One region of the Arthrobacter sp. 'calajunan' genome, then DNA from elsewhere that is predicted to be linked to it. Evidence: riboswitches for the same ligand, from Rfam matches in the RefSeq annotation. Region 1 holds a riboswitch; the other holds the start of a gene.
The links. Region 1 has a riboswitch for glycine ahead of cycA (D-serine/D-alanine/glycine transporter). Riboswitches for the same ligand answer to the same signal wherever they lie in the genome.
Positions count from the first base shown of each region.

Region 2: it holds a riboswitch for glycine, as region 1 does, so the genes downstream of both, gcvP (aminomethyl-transferring glycine dehydrogenase) here and cycA (D-serine/D-alanine/glycine transporter) in region 1, are expected to answer to the same signal.

Region 1 is NZ_JBKZDY010000003.1:122,185-128,922, forward strand. Features, by position in the region: gene RF641_RS05415 (dihydrofolate reductase family protein) at 1-458, opposite strand, end outside; gene RF641_RS05420 (GMC family oxidoreductase) at 690-2,219, shown strand; gene cycA (D-serine/D-alanine/glycine transporter) at 2,308-3,801, opposite strand; glycine riboswitch at 4,015-4,123, opposite strand; glycine riboswitch at 4,124-4,222, opposite strand; gene RF641_RS05430 (MarR family winged helix-turn-helix transcriptional regulator) at 4,489-4,941, shown strand; gene RF641_RS05435 (FUSC family protein) at 4,938-5,981, shown strand; gene RF641_RS05440 (M20 family metallo-hydrolase) at 6,060-6,738, opposite strand, start outside.
Region 2 is NZ_JBKZDY010000003.1:485,251-491,988, reverse strand. Features, by position in the region: gene gcvT (glycine cleavage system aminomethyltransferase GcvT) at 1-105, opposite strand, end outside; gene gcvP (aminomethyl-transferring glycine dehydrogenase) at 116-2,962, opposite strand; glycine riboswitch at 3,128-3,225, opposite strand; gene RF641_RS07135 (SGNH/GDSL hydrolase family protein) at 3,332-4,120, opposite strand; gene RF641_RS07130 (serine hydrolase domain-containing protein) at 4,131-5,288, opposite strand; gene RF641_RS07125 (APC family permease) at 5,552-6,738, shown strand, end outside.

The sequences.
Region 1 (6,738 bases):
CCGCCGCCCACCACTATCGGGAACAGGTTGATCCGGTATTCGTCGATCAGTCCCAGCCGCGCCGCCTGGGCGGCCAGGTCCGCCCCGCCGATGGCGATCTCCGTGTCGCCTCCCTGCGCCTTCAGCGACTGGATCTCCTCGCCCAGGGACCTGGTGGCCAGCCGGGCGTTGCCCTGCACTTCATTCAGCGTGCGGGAGAACACGACCTTGGGCAGAGGGTTCCACAGTGCGATCCAGTCCAGATCCAGCTTTGTGCTTTCCGGGTTGTCCGCGGCGGTCTCCCAGTACAGCATGACCTCGTAGAGCTTGCGCCCCATGAGCTGGACACCGAGATTCTTCGCCTCGTCGATGGAGGCCTGGTAGATGTCGTCACCCGGAACGCTCCAGTCGATTCCGCCATCCGGACCGGTGATGAATCCGTCCATGGACATGGACATTGAATAGGTAACCTTGCGCATTGCCGCCGCCTCTTTCGAAGTTGCTTCCACGGTACGCACCGCTGGGCGCGCTGGAAAGGGCCTGCAGCGCACTGCCAGCATGGGACCCGTCCTGCGCTGGAAGCCAACCCGCGTGCGCTGCAGGCCAATCCCTAAATCCCGAATCCGTAGCAGACTAGGTTCGATATGTGTGACACGGCCAACACCTGGGGCCGACATCGGCGCTGGCCTGCACGGGAGAAAAGGGGAATTGTGGAGAACAAAACCGTCATTGTCGTAGGCGCAGGTTCGGCCGGATCGGTGGTCGCGCGCCGGCTCGTGGACGCCGGAGCCAGCGTCACCTTGTTCGAGGCAGGCAACGAGGACACCAACCCCGCCATCCACGACCTCTCGCGCATGGGGGAGCTGTGGCACAGCGAGGACGACTGGGACTACTACACCGCGCCCATGAACGGCACCGCCAGCAAGCCGATGCACCTGCCGCGCGGCAAGGTCATGGGTGGCTCGCATGCGCTGAACGCCACCATCTGGGTGCGCTGCGCCCCGCAGGACTTCGACCACTGGGCCAGCGTCAGCAGCCCCGACTGGGCCTGGGAGAACGTCCTGCCGGTTTACAAGGACATCGAGAACTTCTCCGGAGGCGCCAGCGAGCTGCGCGGCGGCGCGGGCCTGCTGCCCGTAGTCGACAAGTACCCGCTGGACGAGATCCACCAGTCGATCATCCAGGCCGCAGTGCAATCCGGCGTCGAGCACAACCAGGACTACAACGGCCAATCCCTGGAAGGCGTCTCCCAGGAGCAGGTGAACATCGTCGACGGCGAACGCATCAACACCTGGAAGGCCTACCTGAAGCCGGTGCGCGACAAGCTGCGGATCATCACCGGCGCACAGGTTCACTCGCTGCTGGTCGAGGACGGCGCGGCGGTGGGCGTGCGCTACCGCAGCGGCGGGCAGCTGCACGAGCTGCGCGCGGACGAGGTGGTGCTCAGCGCCGGCGCGCTGGGCTCCCCGCAGATCCTGTTGCGTTCGGGCATCGGCCCCTCGGCGGAGTTGGAGGCCGCCGGCGTCGCTCCGCTGCTGGATGCCCCGCAGGTCGGCAAGAACCTGCACGACCACCTGCTGGCCCCGGTGATCGGGCAGACCACTGCCAAGGACATCCCGGCGCCGCGCACCGGCATCTCGGTGTCGCAGACCCACCTGTTCGCCAAGTCGCGGGAGGATCTGGACGTGCCCGACACCCAGCCGATCTTCTTCTCCGTGCCGATGTACTCGCCGGGCATGGAACCGGTTCAAGGCACGGCATTCACCCTGCACTCGGGCATCATTGCCCCTCACAGCCGCGGCGAGCTGACGCTGTCCGGGCCGTCGCTGGACGACCCGGTGCGCATCGACCTCAACGCGCTGGATGACCGGCGGGACATGGACGCGTTCCTGTTCTCCATCAAGCAGTGCCGCGACATCATGGCGCAGCCGGCGCTGGCTGGGGACTGGGGAGCGGTGGAGGTCTATCCGGGCGCCGAGGTGCAGGACGACGCGGCGCTGGAGGACTACATCCGCAACAACGTGGTGACCTACCACCACCAGGTGGGCACCTGCCGTATGGGCGTCGACGCGCAGGCGGTGGTGGATCCGCGGCTGAAGCTCAACGGGCTGAAGGGCCTGCGGGTCATCGACGCGTCCATTATGCCGCGCATCACCACCGGCAACACCAACGCCCCGGCGGTGCTGATCGGTGAGCTCGGCGCGAAGTTCCTGCTGGAAGACCTGGCCGCGAGCCGGTAGCCGCCGGCCTGTTCTCCCGTGCTGACGCCAAGGGCCTCGCACCGTCATCCCGTGACGTTGCGAGGCCCTCGATGGTTGCCCAAAGGCGCTAGCTGTCGATGCTTTCTTTGGCCTTCTCGGCCTGGGCTGCGCCGGCTGACACGGTGCTGCGGTAGGCGGCCGCCTCGCGGCGCTCGTGGGCGACCTTGCCGGCGTGGGCCAGGCGCAGCGCCTCGTGCTTCGGATCGCGGCGGACCCCCAGGTAGCCGATGCCCAGCCCGATGAACCAGAGCGGGGTGGCGATCAGCGCGACCAGCGTGTCGGCCTGGGTGGTCAACGCCCACAGGATGAAGACGAAGAATGCCAGCACGACGTACGGCATGAACCGTCCGCCGGGCATCTTGAAGGCGCTGGCGTCATGCAGCTGCGGGCGGCGGGCCCGGTAAGCCAGGTAGCTGAGCAGGATGATCGACCAGACGAACATGAAGCAGAGGGCTGAAATGGTGGTCACCAGCGTGAACACCGCCATCACCGAGTCGCCGCTGTAGAGCAGCGCGACGCCTGCCAGCAGGAACATGCATGAGAACATCAGCGCGTTGCGCGGCACCTTGCGGGAGGAGAGCCGCTCGAACTTCTTCGGGGCGTCGCCTTCCAATGCCAGGCCGCGCAGCATGCGCGAGGTCGAGTAGATGCCCGAGTTGGCGCTGGAGGTGGCGGAGGTGAGCACCACGAAGTTGATGATGCCCGCGGCGCCGGCCAGCCCGGCCAGGGTAAACATGCCGACGAACGGGGATTCCTCGGCGGAGAACAGCGTCCACGGCTCGACCATCATCAACACCAGCAGCGCGCCGACGTAGAAGAACAGGATGCGCAGCGGGATCGAGTTGATCGCCTTGGGCAGGGTCTTCTCCGGGTCCTTGGTCTCGGCCGCGGTGGTGCCGACCAGTTCGATGCCCACGAAGGCGAACACTGCGATCTGGAAGCCGGCCACGAAGCCCATGGCGCCGTTCGGGAACATACCTCCATGCGCCCAGAGGTTGGAGAAGGAAGAGCTGATGCCGTTGTGCTGGAATCCAGTGATGACCATGGCCAGACCCACCACGATCAGCGCACCGATGGCGATGATCTTGACCAGGGCGAACCAGAATTCGGTTTCGCCGAAGGCCTTCACGGTGCTCAGGTTCAGCACCAGCAGCAGGACGATGCAGGCCAGGCCCGGGATCCACAGGGGCAGGTCGCCCCACCAGAAGGCGACGTAGTGCGCGATGGCCACGACATCCGCGATGCCGGTGACAACCCAGCAGAACCAGTAGGTCCAGCCTGTGAAGAAGGCGGCCCAGGGGCCGAGCAGGTCGCCGGCGAAGTCGGCGAAGGTCTTGTAGTTGAGGTTGCTCAGCAGCAGCTCGCCCATGGCGCGCATGACGAAGAAGAGCATGAAGCCGATGATCATGTACACGAAGATGACCGAGGGGCCGGCGACGGCGATGGTCTTGCCGGAGCCCATGAACAGGCCGGTGCCGATGGCGCCGCCGATTGCGATGAGCTGGATATGGCGATTGGAGAGTCCGCGTTCGAGCTTGGGGGCAGAGCTGGTTGAGCTCATTCAGGCGCCTTCCGGGAGTGGGGGATCCCGCACCCGACGCAATCCGGGACAAGCCGGTGGGCCTGTCCGCGGACAGCGCTACCTTCGAACACGCGCATCGTGGTGTTCTCCTGTTTTCGGCCGCATAAGGCTCAAGCGCTCAAAGCAAGTGCCTGCCGCGACCACGGGGGAGCATCATGGGCGTGCCCGCGAGTGCGGCACTGTTCTGATGTTCCTCCCCAATCTGTTTGCGTACCTGAGAGTTTTCACTTCGCGCCGAATACTGGGCGAAGCCTGCTCCTTCGGTGAGCGCGACCTTCATCGCGCTACTTTCCAGATGTGCCTGTTCGTGGCGGTACGGGGGCCTGAGAGTTTCCCGGGGAGGAATTGCTCCTACGGCGCCCGCCCTTGGTTCAGGACGGGGCTCTCCCGCCACGCATCAATGGCTGTTTGGTGACTGCCATCACAGTATGCCTTGGAAACGTGAAGCGATGCAAATTGAATCTGCCGGAAAATCATCGTAAAGCCTCAAAAGGTCCTTTCGAAAATCCTTATTGACAAGTGCGTTTCAATTCCGTCTTGTGGCTTAAAGTTTGAAACGGCGCAACGCTTAATATGAGACCCCAGGTTCCCGCCCCTGGGTCGCGTTCGGGGCGGCAATCTGTCCCGCTATGAAATCATTTCATTGTGAAATGATATTCTCGGTGGGTGAATGAACAGAAACCGCCCCAATTCCAATGGAACTCCTTGAGTTATCTGGCGACCCGGGTTGGGCGCGTGGGTACCACGGCGCTCGGTGCGCTCATGGACGCCGAGGGGCTGACGCGCCACCACTTCACGATCATCAGCGCACTGGAAGAGTCCGGCGCGATGTACCAGAACGACCTGGCCGACCGGGCCAATATCAACCGCGGCCATATGGTCGCCTACCTCGACCGGCTGGAAGCGCACGGTACGCTGCAGCGCACCGTGGACCCGGCGGACCGCCGCCGCCGGCTCATCGAGCTGACCGCTGAAGGGCGTCGTTTTGCGGACCGTGCCGTCGAAGCGGCCCGCGAAGGCGAGGAGAAGATCTACAGCGTGCTGGATGCGGCCCAGCGCGACCAGCTGCGCGGCCTGCTGCAGCTGGTAGTCGCCAGCGAGGAGGAAGCTCGCCCGTGATTGCCCACGCACAACAGATCTGGAAGCACAGCGTTGCCGTCGCCCCGCGCATGCCGGCGTTGCGGCCCGCGGCCCGGGCCACGTTCTGCCTGGCGGTGCCGCTGCTCATCCTCGCCAGCCTGGGACGGATGGATTGGGCGATGTATGCAGGGTTCGGCGCCTTCTGCGCAGTCTTCGGCCGCTACGACAACTACGCGGTCCGCTTCTGGCAGCAGCTCAGCTGCGGCGCGGTGCAGGTAGCATCCATGCTGCTGGGCACGCTGTTCTCCTTTCTCCAGACGCCGTTCATCGTCGATGCACTTGTCTTGGCCGTGATCGCCTTCGGCTCCAATCTGGTGTCGCGCGGGGTGCGCTGGCTTCCGCCGGGACCGATCTTCGCGGTGTTCGCCGGCGGTGCCTGCCTCTCGGTTCCGGCAAGCGGCGAAAGCTTCATCGGGGTGCTGCTGGTCGGTGCGGGCACCGCATTGTTCAGCCTGCTGGTCATGCTCGGGCTGTCGGCCCGACGCGGCCGACTGGCGGCCGCGCTGAAGGCGGAACCGACCTGGGCGCCGACCGAGAAATCGGTCCATGAATCCGTGCGCATGGGCATCGCCGTCTTGTTGGCCGGTGTCGTGGCCTATCTTCTTGGGGGAGACCACTGGTACTGGGCGAGCCTTGGCGCAATTTCCGGGGTGATGGGGGCAACCGTCCACAGCCGGGTTGCCCGGGCCCTGCAACGCTGCGTCGGAACCTGCATCGGCGTGCTGCTGACCTGGGCGGTGTTCGTCTTCGAACCCAATCTCTGGGTGCTGCTTGCGGTGGCGCTGGTCGGCCAGTTCTGCATCGAGGTCGTCATCCTGCGCAATTACGCGGTGGGCATGGTCTTCATGACCATGGTCGCGCTGCTCATGGTACACCTCGCCAGCCCCGAGGATCCCATGGTGCTGCTGGTTGACCGGGTCACCATGACGGTGCTCGGGGCGGCCACCGGTGCGGCGCTGAGCGTGGCGATCGGCATCGTCGTGGGTCAGCAGAAGCACGTCGAGCAAAAGCAGAACTAAGACCGCGTGGGAGAAGCCATTCCAATTGGCGCCCCAAAAACGAGTTTAAGGGCGCCAATATTCGTCGCCGAGCATGATCTACTGAGACTGCCCGGTTGCAGAGACAAGGAGCGCATCCGCTGGAACGAATTGGCCTTGTACAACGCGATGAAGTACTTCGGCGAGAAGATCTAGTCCAGCTAGCATGTCCTTGTCGTGTGTCAGCTCGCGTTCATTGTGGCTGATACCATCCACGCTGGGGACGAACAACATGATGGTTGGGACAATGTCTTTCATATTCGTTGAATCGTGTCCGGCCAGTGTCCGGACTACCCCATGCCGGAGGCCCAGGGATTGCGCTGCGTCGGCAGCCAGCTTGAGTCCCGCCTGATCGTAGGCTTTTGCAGCCCAGACATGCTCAGCACCCCGTTCGATGCTGACATTTGCCAGCTTTTCGATTCGCTTCACACGGGAGCGCAGATCCGCATCCGCTGCGGCTAGTACGTCAGCATCGGTAGATCGAAGATCCACCAGAAGATTTACACGACTAGCTACAACCACGGGCGAGTTGGGGTACACGGAGAATTCGCCGCAGGAGGTGATTACCATGTGTTCATCGGTGGAATGTTCCAAAGCGACCTCTCGCGCAGCGACGACGAGCGCGCTGGCACCAAGCAAGGCATCTTGTCGGTCTGCAATGATGGTAGCTCCGGTATGCGCTTGTTCCCCGTGAACTATGAATTCGTACTTGTTTGCACCCCAGGTCGATTCGACCAGC
Region 2 (6,738 bases), 360 kb from region 1:
ACCGTACTTCAGCGGCATGTCCCAGCCGCCGAAGTCGGTGAAGCTCGCGCCCAGGGCTTCGTGCTTGCCGTGCAGCGCGGTGTGCTTGGTGATGGTTTCAGTCATTGCGATGTTCCTAGTCTTCGAAGGCTTCTGGAGCAGGGCAGGAGCAGATGAGGTTGCGGTCGCCGCCGGCGCCGTCGATGCGGCCCACAGCAGGGAAGTACTTGTCCACCTTGAGGCTGGCGACCGGGAAGGCTGCCTGCTCGACGGTGTACTTGCGGTCCCAACCGCTGTTGACCACTGCCGCCACGGTGTGCGGGGCACGGCGCAGCGGGGATTCGGCCAGCTCGTAGACGCCGGCCAGCACTTCTTCCATTTCCTGGCGGATGGTGATCATGGCTTCGATGAAGCGCTCGATCTCTGCCAGGTCCTCCGACTCGGTCGGCTCCACCATCAGGGTGCCGGCGACCGGGAAAGCCAGGGTCGGTGCGTGGAAGCCGAAGTCGATCAGTCGCTTGGCCACGTCTTCTGCGGTGACGCCGGTCTTGGCGGTGACTTCGCGCAGGTCCAGGATGCACTCGTGCGCAACCAGTTCCTTGTTGCCGGTAAACAGGATCGGGAAGTGCTCATTCAGGCGCTTGGCGATGTAGTTCGCGTTCAAGATCGCGTGCTTGGTGGCGCTGGTCAGGCCCTCGCCGCCCATCATCGCGATGTAGGCCCAAGAGATCGGCAGCACGCCGGCCGAGCCGAAGGCGGTGGCGACCACTGGCACGCCGTCGCGCTCGGAGTAGGTGCCCGAGGCGTCGCCCGGCAGGAACGGCACCAGGTGCTCGCCCACGCCGATCGGGCCGACGCCCGGACCGCCGCCGCCGTGCGGGATGCAGAAGGTCTTGTGCAGGTTCAGGTGCGAGACGTCGCCGCCGAACTTGCCCGGCTGGGCGAGACCCACCAGGGCGTTCATGTTCGCGCCGTCGATGTAGACCTGTCCCCCGGCGTCGTGGATCTTGCCGCAGACCTCGCGCACGTCGGCGTCGTACACGCCGTGGGTGGACGGGTAGGTGATCATGATCGCGGCCAGCACGTCCTTGTTGGCCTCGATCTTGGCATCCAGGTCGCCGGCGTCGATGGTGCCGTCGGCTGCGGTCTTGACGACCACAACCTTCATGCCGGCCAGCACTGCCGAGGCGGCGTTGGTGCCGTGGGCCGAGGCGGGGATCAGGCAGACGTTGCGCTGCGACTCGCCGCGCGAAGCATGGTAGTCGGAGATCGCCAGCAGGCCTGCGTACTCGCCCTGGGAGCCGGCGTTCGGCTGGATGGAGACGCCGGCGTAGCCGGTGATCGCGGTCAGGCGGCCTTCCAGGTCGGTGATCAACTCGCGCCAACCGGCGGTCTGCGCTGCCGGGGCGTACGGGTGGATGGAGGCGAACTCAGGCCAGGTGATGGATTCCATCTCGGCGGCCGAGTTCAGCTTCATGGTGCACGAGCCCAGCGGGATCATGGTGCGGTCCAGGGCCAGGTCGCGGTCCGAGAGGCGGCGCAGGTAGCGCATCATCTGGGTCTCGGAGGAGATGGTGTTGAAGATCGGGTGGGTCAGGTAGGCGCTGGTGCGCACCTGGCCCTCGGGGATCTCGAAGCCTTCCGGTGCTGACAGTTCCACGCCGAAGACGCCGGCCAGGGCCTTGACGGTGGCGGAGGTGGTGGTCTCGTCGGTGGAGATGCCGACCTGGGTGCCGGAGACCTTGCGCAGGTTGATGCCTGCATCGTTGGCCTTGGCAATGACTTCCTCGGCGTCCTTGACGGTCACGACCACGGTGTCGAAGAAGGCCTGCGATGCCAGTTCGAAGCCGCCGGCGACCAGGGAGCTGGCCAGCACGCGGGCGTGGTTGTGGGCGCGGGTGGCGATCTGCTTCAGGCCTGCAGGGCCGTGGTAGACGGCGTACATCGAGGCGCAGATGGCCAGCAGCGCCTGGGCGGTGCAGATGTTGGAGGTGGCCTTCTCGCGGCGGATGTGCTGCTCGCGGGTCTGCAGGGCCAGGCGATAGGCGTTGGTGCCGGCGTCGTCGGTGGAGACACCCACCAGGCGGCCCGGCATGGAACGCTCAAGTCCCTTGGCCACGGCCATGTAGGCGGCGTGCGGGCCGCCGAAGAACAGCGGCACGCCGAAGCGCTGGGTGTTGCCGACCGCGATGTCGGCTCCCTGCTCGCCCGGGGCGGCGATCATGGTCAGCGAGAGCAGGTCGGCGATCACGGTGACCATCGCGCCGGCGGCCTTGGCGGCGGCGATGACCTCGGCGTGGTCGGCGATCGAGCCGTCGTTGCCCGGCTGCTGCAGCACGATGCCCGAGATGTCGCCTTCCGGCAAGCCCGCGGACAGGTCGGCGACCTCGACCTCGAAGCCCAGCGCATCGGCACGGCCCTGCACGACCTTGATGGTCTGCGGGAAGATGTTGGAGTCCAGCACGGTCTTGCCGTTGGACTTCTTCTTGTTGGCGCGGCGCATCATCAGCACGGCTTCGGCGGCGGCGGAGGATTCGTCCAGCAGCGAGGCGTTGGCGATCGGCATGCCGGTCAAGTCCATGACCATGGTCTGGAAGTTCAGCAGGGCTTCGAGGCGGCCCTGGGAGATCTCAGGCTGGTACGGGGTGTAGGCGGTGTACCAGGCCGGGTTCTCGACGATGTTGCGGCGGATGACTGCCGGGGTGATGGTGTCGTAGAAACCCTGGCCGATCATCTGGGTCTTCATGACGTTCTTGGAGGCCAGCTCACGCAGGTGGGCCAGTGCCTCGGTCTCGGTCAGTGCATCCGGGATGTCCAGAGCGGCATCTTGGCGGATGTCGGCGGGAACTGCCGTGTCGATCAGCTCGTCCAGGCTGTTGTAGCCAAGGGTCTGGAGCATGGTCTCGACGTCGGACTGACGCGGGCCGATATGGCGGGACACGAATTCGCTGTTCGTGTTAGCAGAAGTCTGCGTGATGGTCATGGTGCAGGTGTCTCCATGGGGATCTGTCTTGGCGCATGCCAAAGGAAGGTCGCTGTCCCTCCCCATCCCTGTTGCACAACCTGAGAGTTTTACGCAGCCGGCCTACCAAACCGGTTGCTTGCACCTTCGGTGAACCGGAACAGGCCGGTTACTTTCCAGAGTTGCCTCTTGATGGCGGTACGGGTGCCTGAGAGTTTCCTGGGGAGGAATTGCTCCTACGGCGCCCGTCCATGGTGTGAACGGGACTCTCCCGCCATCCTTCTATGGCTTCGGTTGCGGGCCAATGACCCACAACACACCTCCCATGGTACCCGCCCCGGGGCCAACTGCAAACAATCTTTCGGCCCCGGAGCCCCTGCATGACGAGCGCTAGCTGCTTTCCGCGCCCAGCCGGATGTAGTCCGGGTATTTTGCGCTCAGGCTGTCCCCCGAGGAAGTGCCTGTCAGGCGGCGTTTGACCCATGGAGCCAGGTATTCCCGGGCCCAGCCGAGGTCCTGGCGCAGCTTCTGACCGGGGGCGTTCACCGCAGCCGCTGGCAGCACCGGAACTTCGATGTCGGAGGACCAATTGCCCTCGGTGACGCCGTGGGTTCCGAGCACGTCCAGCACCTTGGCGGCCATGAGCGTGTGGCCAGCGGTGCCCATGTGCAGGCGGTCCACGGCCCAGTAGCGCACGTCCGAGAATTCGCGCCAACGCCAGTAGTCGGCGACCAGGGTGTTGTAGCGGTCGGCGATCTCGCGCACCTTTTCGTTGTAGATCGCGGTGCGCGGGCGGGTCTTGGAGAACAGCGGCGAGTCGACGGTGTCGAAGCCGGTGAACAGCAGCACGGTGATCCCGGCATCGGCGAAGCGCTTGACCATGCTGTCGTAGCTGCGCATCAGCGCCTCGAGGTCGGCCTTGGGCCGCAGGATGTCGTTGCCGCCGGCGTAGAGGGAGACCACGTCGGGCTTCATGGACAGCGCCTGGTCCATCTGCTGGTTGATCACCTGCCCGATCTTCTTGCCGCGGATCGCGAGGTTCGCGTATTCCCAGTCGCCGCGGGCGCACAGCACCTCGGCCACCCGGTCCGCCCAGCCGCGCACTTGGTTGGGGCGCAGCGGATCGTCGTCGCCAACGCCTTCGGTGAAGGAGTCCCCCATTGCCAGAAACTTTGCCATGCTCTTCCTCCTAGCCCTTGGCCTGCATCATTTTGCCGATAACCACCTGGCGCGCCAGCTGGCTGAGCTGCACGCCCGTGGAAATGCTCTTCTCGCCCTCGTTGCGCGACGGAATGTAGGCGAAGCCGAGCTGGTAGGCCGGATCGGCGAAGGCCAGCGAGGAGTTCGCCCCGTCGTGGCCGTAGGCGAAGATCGAACCATAGTCGTTGCGGGCGGTGGCCTTCATGAATCCCAGGGCAAAGGCCTGGAGCAGCCCGTTGGTGCGGTCGTGCCCGTAGACGAGCTCCGCGGATACCCGGGACCAGGTGTCCTCGCTCAGGAACCCCCGGGCGGCGCCAAGTGAGGGCACCGGGCCGAAGGAGGCCGCGTAGATGGCCGCCAGCGACTGGGCATCGGCGACGCCGCCCATGGAGGCCGGGCCGAGCCTGCGGACCTGCCGGGAGTTGGCCAGCTCGTGCCAGTTGTAGACCGGACCGCTGTCCAGCGCGAACCCGGAGGCCGAGTTGACTGCCAGGCCTGCCGGGGAGAAGGGGTCGAAGAATGCCGGTTCGGCCGGGGCGGCGGGGAGCACGTCACGGTAGCGCGGTTCCAGCGAGTCGTCCTGCCCGATATACGCGTCCACGCCCAGGGGCTTGCGGATGCGTTCCTCGAAGACCTCTTTCAGCTCTTTGCCGGTGACCCGGCGGACCAGTTCCTCCATGAGCACACCCATGGTGATGGCGTGGTAGCCCACGATGTTCTGGCCCAGCGGCCAGATGCTCGGCATGGTGGCGAGGATCTTGGCATATTCCAAGGAGTTCAGCAACACCTGACTGGGCGCCCCGCCGGGGACGCCCAGCACTCCGGCCTGGTGGCTGAGCACTTCCCCGACGCTCAGTTTGCCCTTGCCGTGGGTGCCGAATTCGGGCCAGTAGTCGGTGATCGGGGCGACCGGATCGATCAGCCCGTCCTGGACCAGCAGGGCGATGACCAGTGCGCTGAGCCCTTTGGTGCAGGAGAACACGCAGGTGAGCGCATCCCCCGAAAGGTGCTCCCCCACGCTGTGGCTCAACACCAGGGCGCCGCGGTGGTACACGGCCAGCTGCGCCGAGTAGCCGTCCTCCACTGCGGCACGGTCCTGCAGCGCCTGCGCGAGCGGGGCAAAGTCGTCAGTTATGACCGATTCCATCTAAATCCTTCGAAAGCATGTCTCTTTGCAACTAACACTAGTAGCCGCAGCGGAAATTCGCGTTCTCCGGCGAAATCATGCCTGAACCATAAGTTCCTCAAAGAGCCATTCTCAATAAACGGAGGAATATCCTCCGAAAAAGGCCGGAACGACAAGCATTTATTGCTGTTAGCATAGTGATCGATTTCGCCCATTGAATAGACGACGACAAAATATGTCGCATTCTTCAGCTCGAATCGAAGATTGGAAAGGCTCATCCGCCTATGACTGCAACCCGAGAAGACTCAACTCCAGGCGGACAACCCGCCGAACTCAAGCGGGTCATCGGCCCCAAACTCCTGATGTTCCTCATCATCGGCGACATCATCGGCGCAGGCATCTTCGCGATCACCGGCAAGGTCGCCGGACAGGTCGGCGGCGCCGCCTGGCTGCCGTTCCTGATCGCCTTCGCCATTGCGACGCTGACCGCCTTCAGCTACATGGAGCTGGTCACCAAGTATCCTCACGCGGCGGGCGCTGCTTTGTATATTCACAAGGCCTTCGGCATACATTTCGTCACCTTTCTGGTGGCCTTCACGGTGGCCTGCTCCGGCATCACCAGCGCCGCGACCTCGGCCACCCTGGTTGGGCAGAACCTGCTGATCGGCTTCGGCCAATTCATCGAGGGCGTGCCGACCACACCCGAAGCCGGTATGTTCGCCGCCATCGCGATCATCGTGATCCTGGCCCTGATCAACCTGCGCGGCGTCGGGGAATCGGTCAAGTTCAACATGGTGCTCACGGTGATCTCCCTGAGCATCATGGCAGTGATCATCTCCATCGGCATCGGCGCCATCGCCAGCGGCCACGGCGACATCAGCCGACTGGTGGTCTTCGAGGCCCCCGAGGACCGCAGCCTGTTCGCAGCGGTCACCATGGGCACCGCCATCGCGTTCTTCGCGATGGTCGGCTTCGAGGATTCGGTGAATCTGGTCGAGGAAACCAAGAACCCCAACAAGACCTTCCCGCGCATCATGCTCATCAGCCTGGGCATCTGCGCCGTGATCTACATGCTCGTCGCGGTCACCATCATCATGGTGATCCCCACCGGCGACCTGCTGAACCCGAAGAATCCTGACGCGGGCATCCTGCTCGATGTCGTGCGCATCGGCGCCCCGGGCCTGCCGGTGGACGCGATCTTCCCGTTCCTGACGGTCTTCGCCGTGGTCAACACCGCCTTGATGAACATGCTCATGGCCAGCCGCCTGCTCTACGGCATGGCCCGCCAGGGTGTGCTGCCGCAGGTGCTGGGCAAGGTGCATTCCAAGCGTCGCACCCCGACGCTATCGATCATCTTCACCACGCTGCTGGCCATCGCGCTGGTGGTCTACGTGAACCTGGATACCGAAAGCGGGATCGTCGGCTCGCTCGGCGGCACCACCGCCCTGTTGCTGCTGGTGGTCTTCACGAT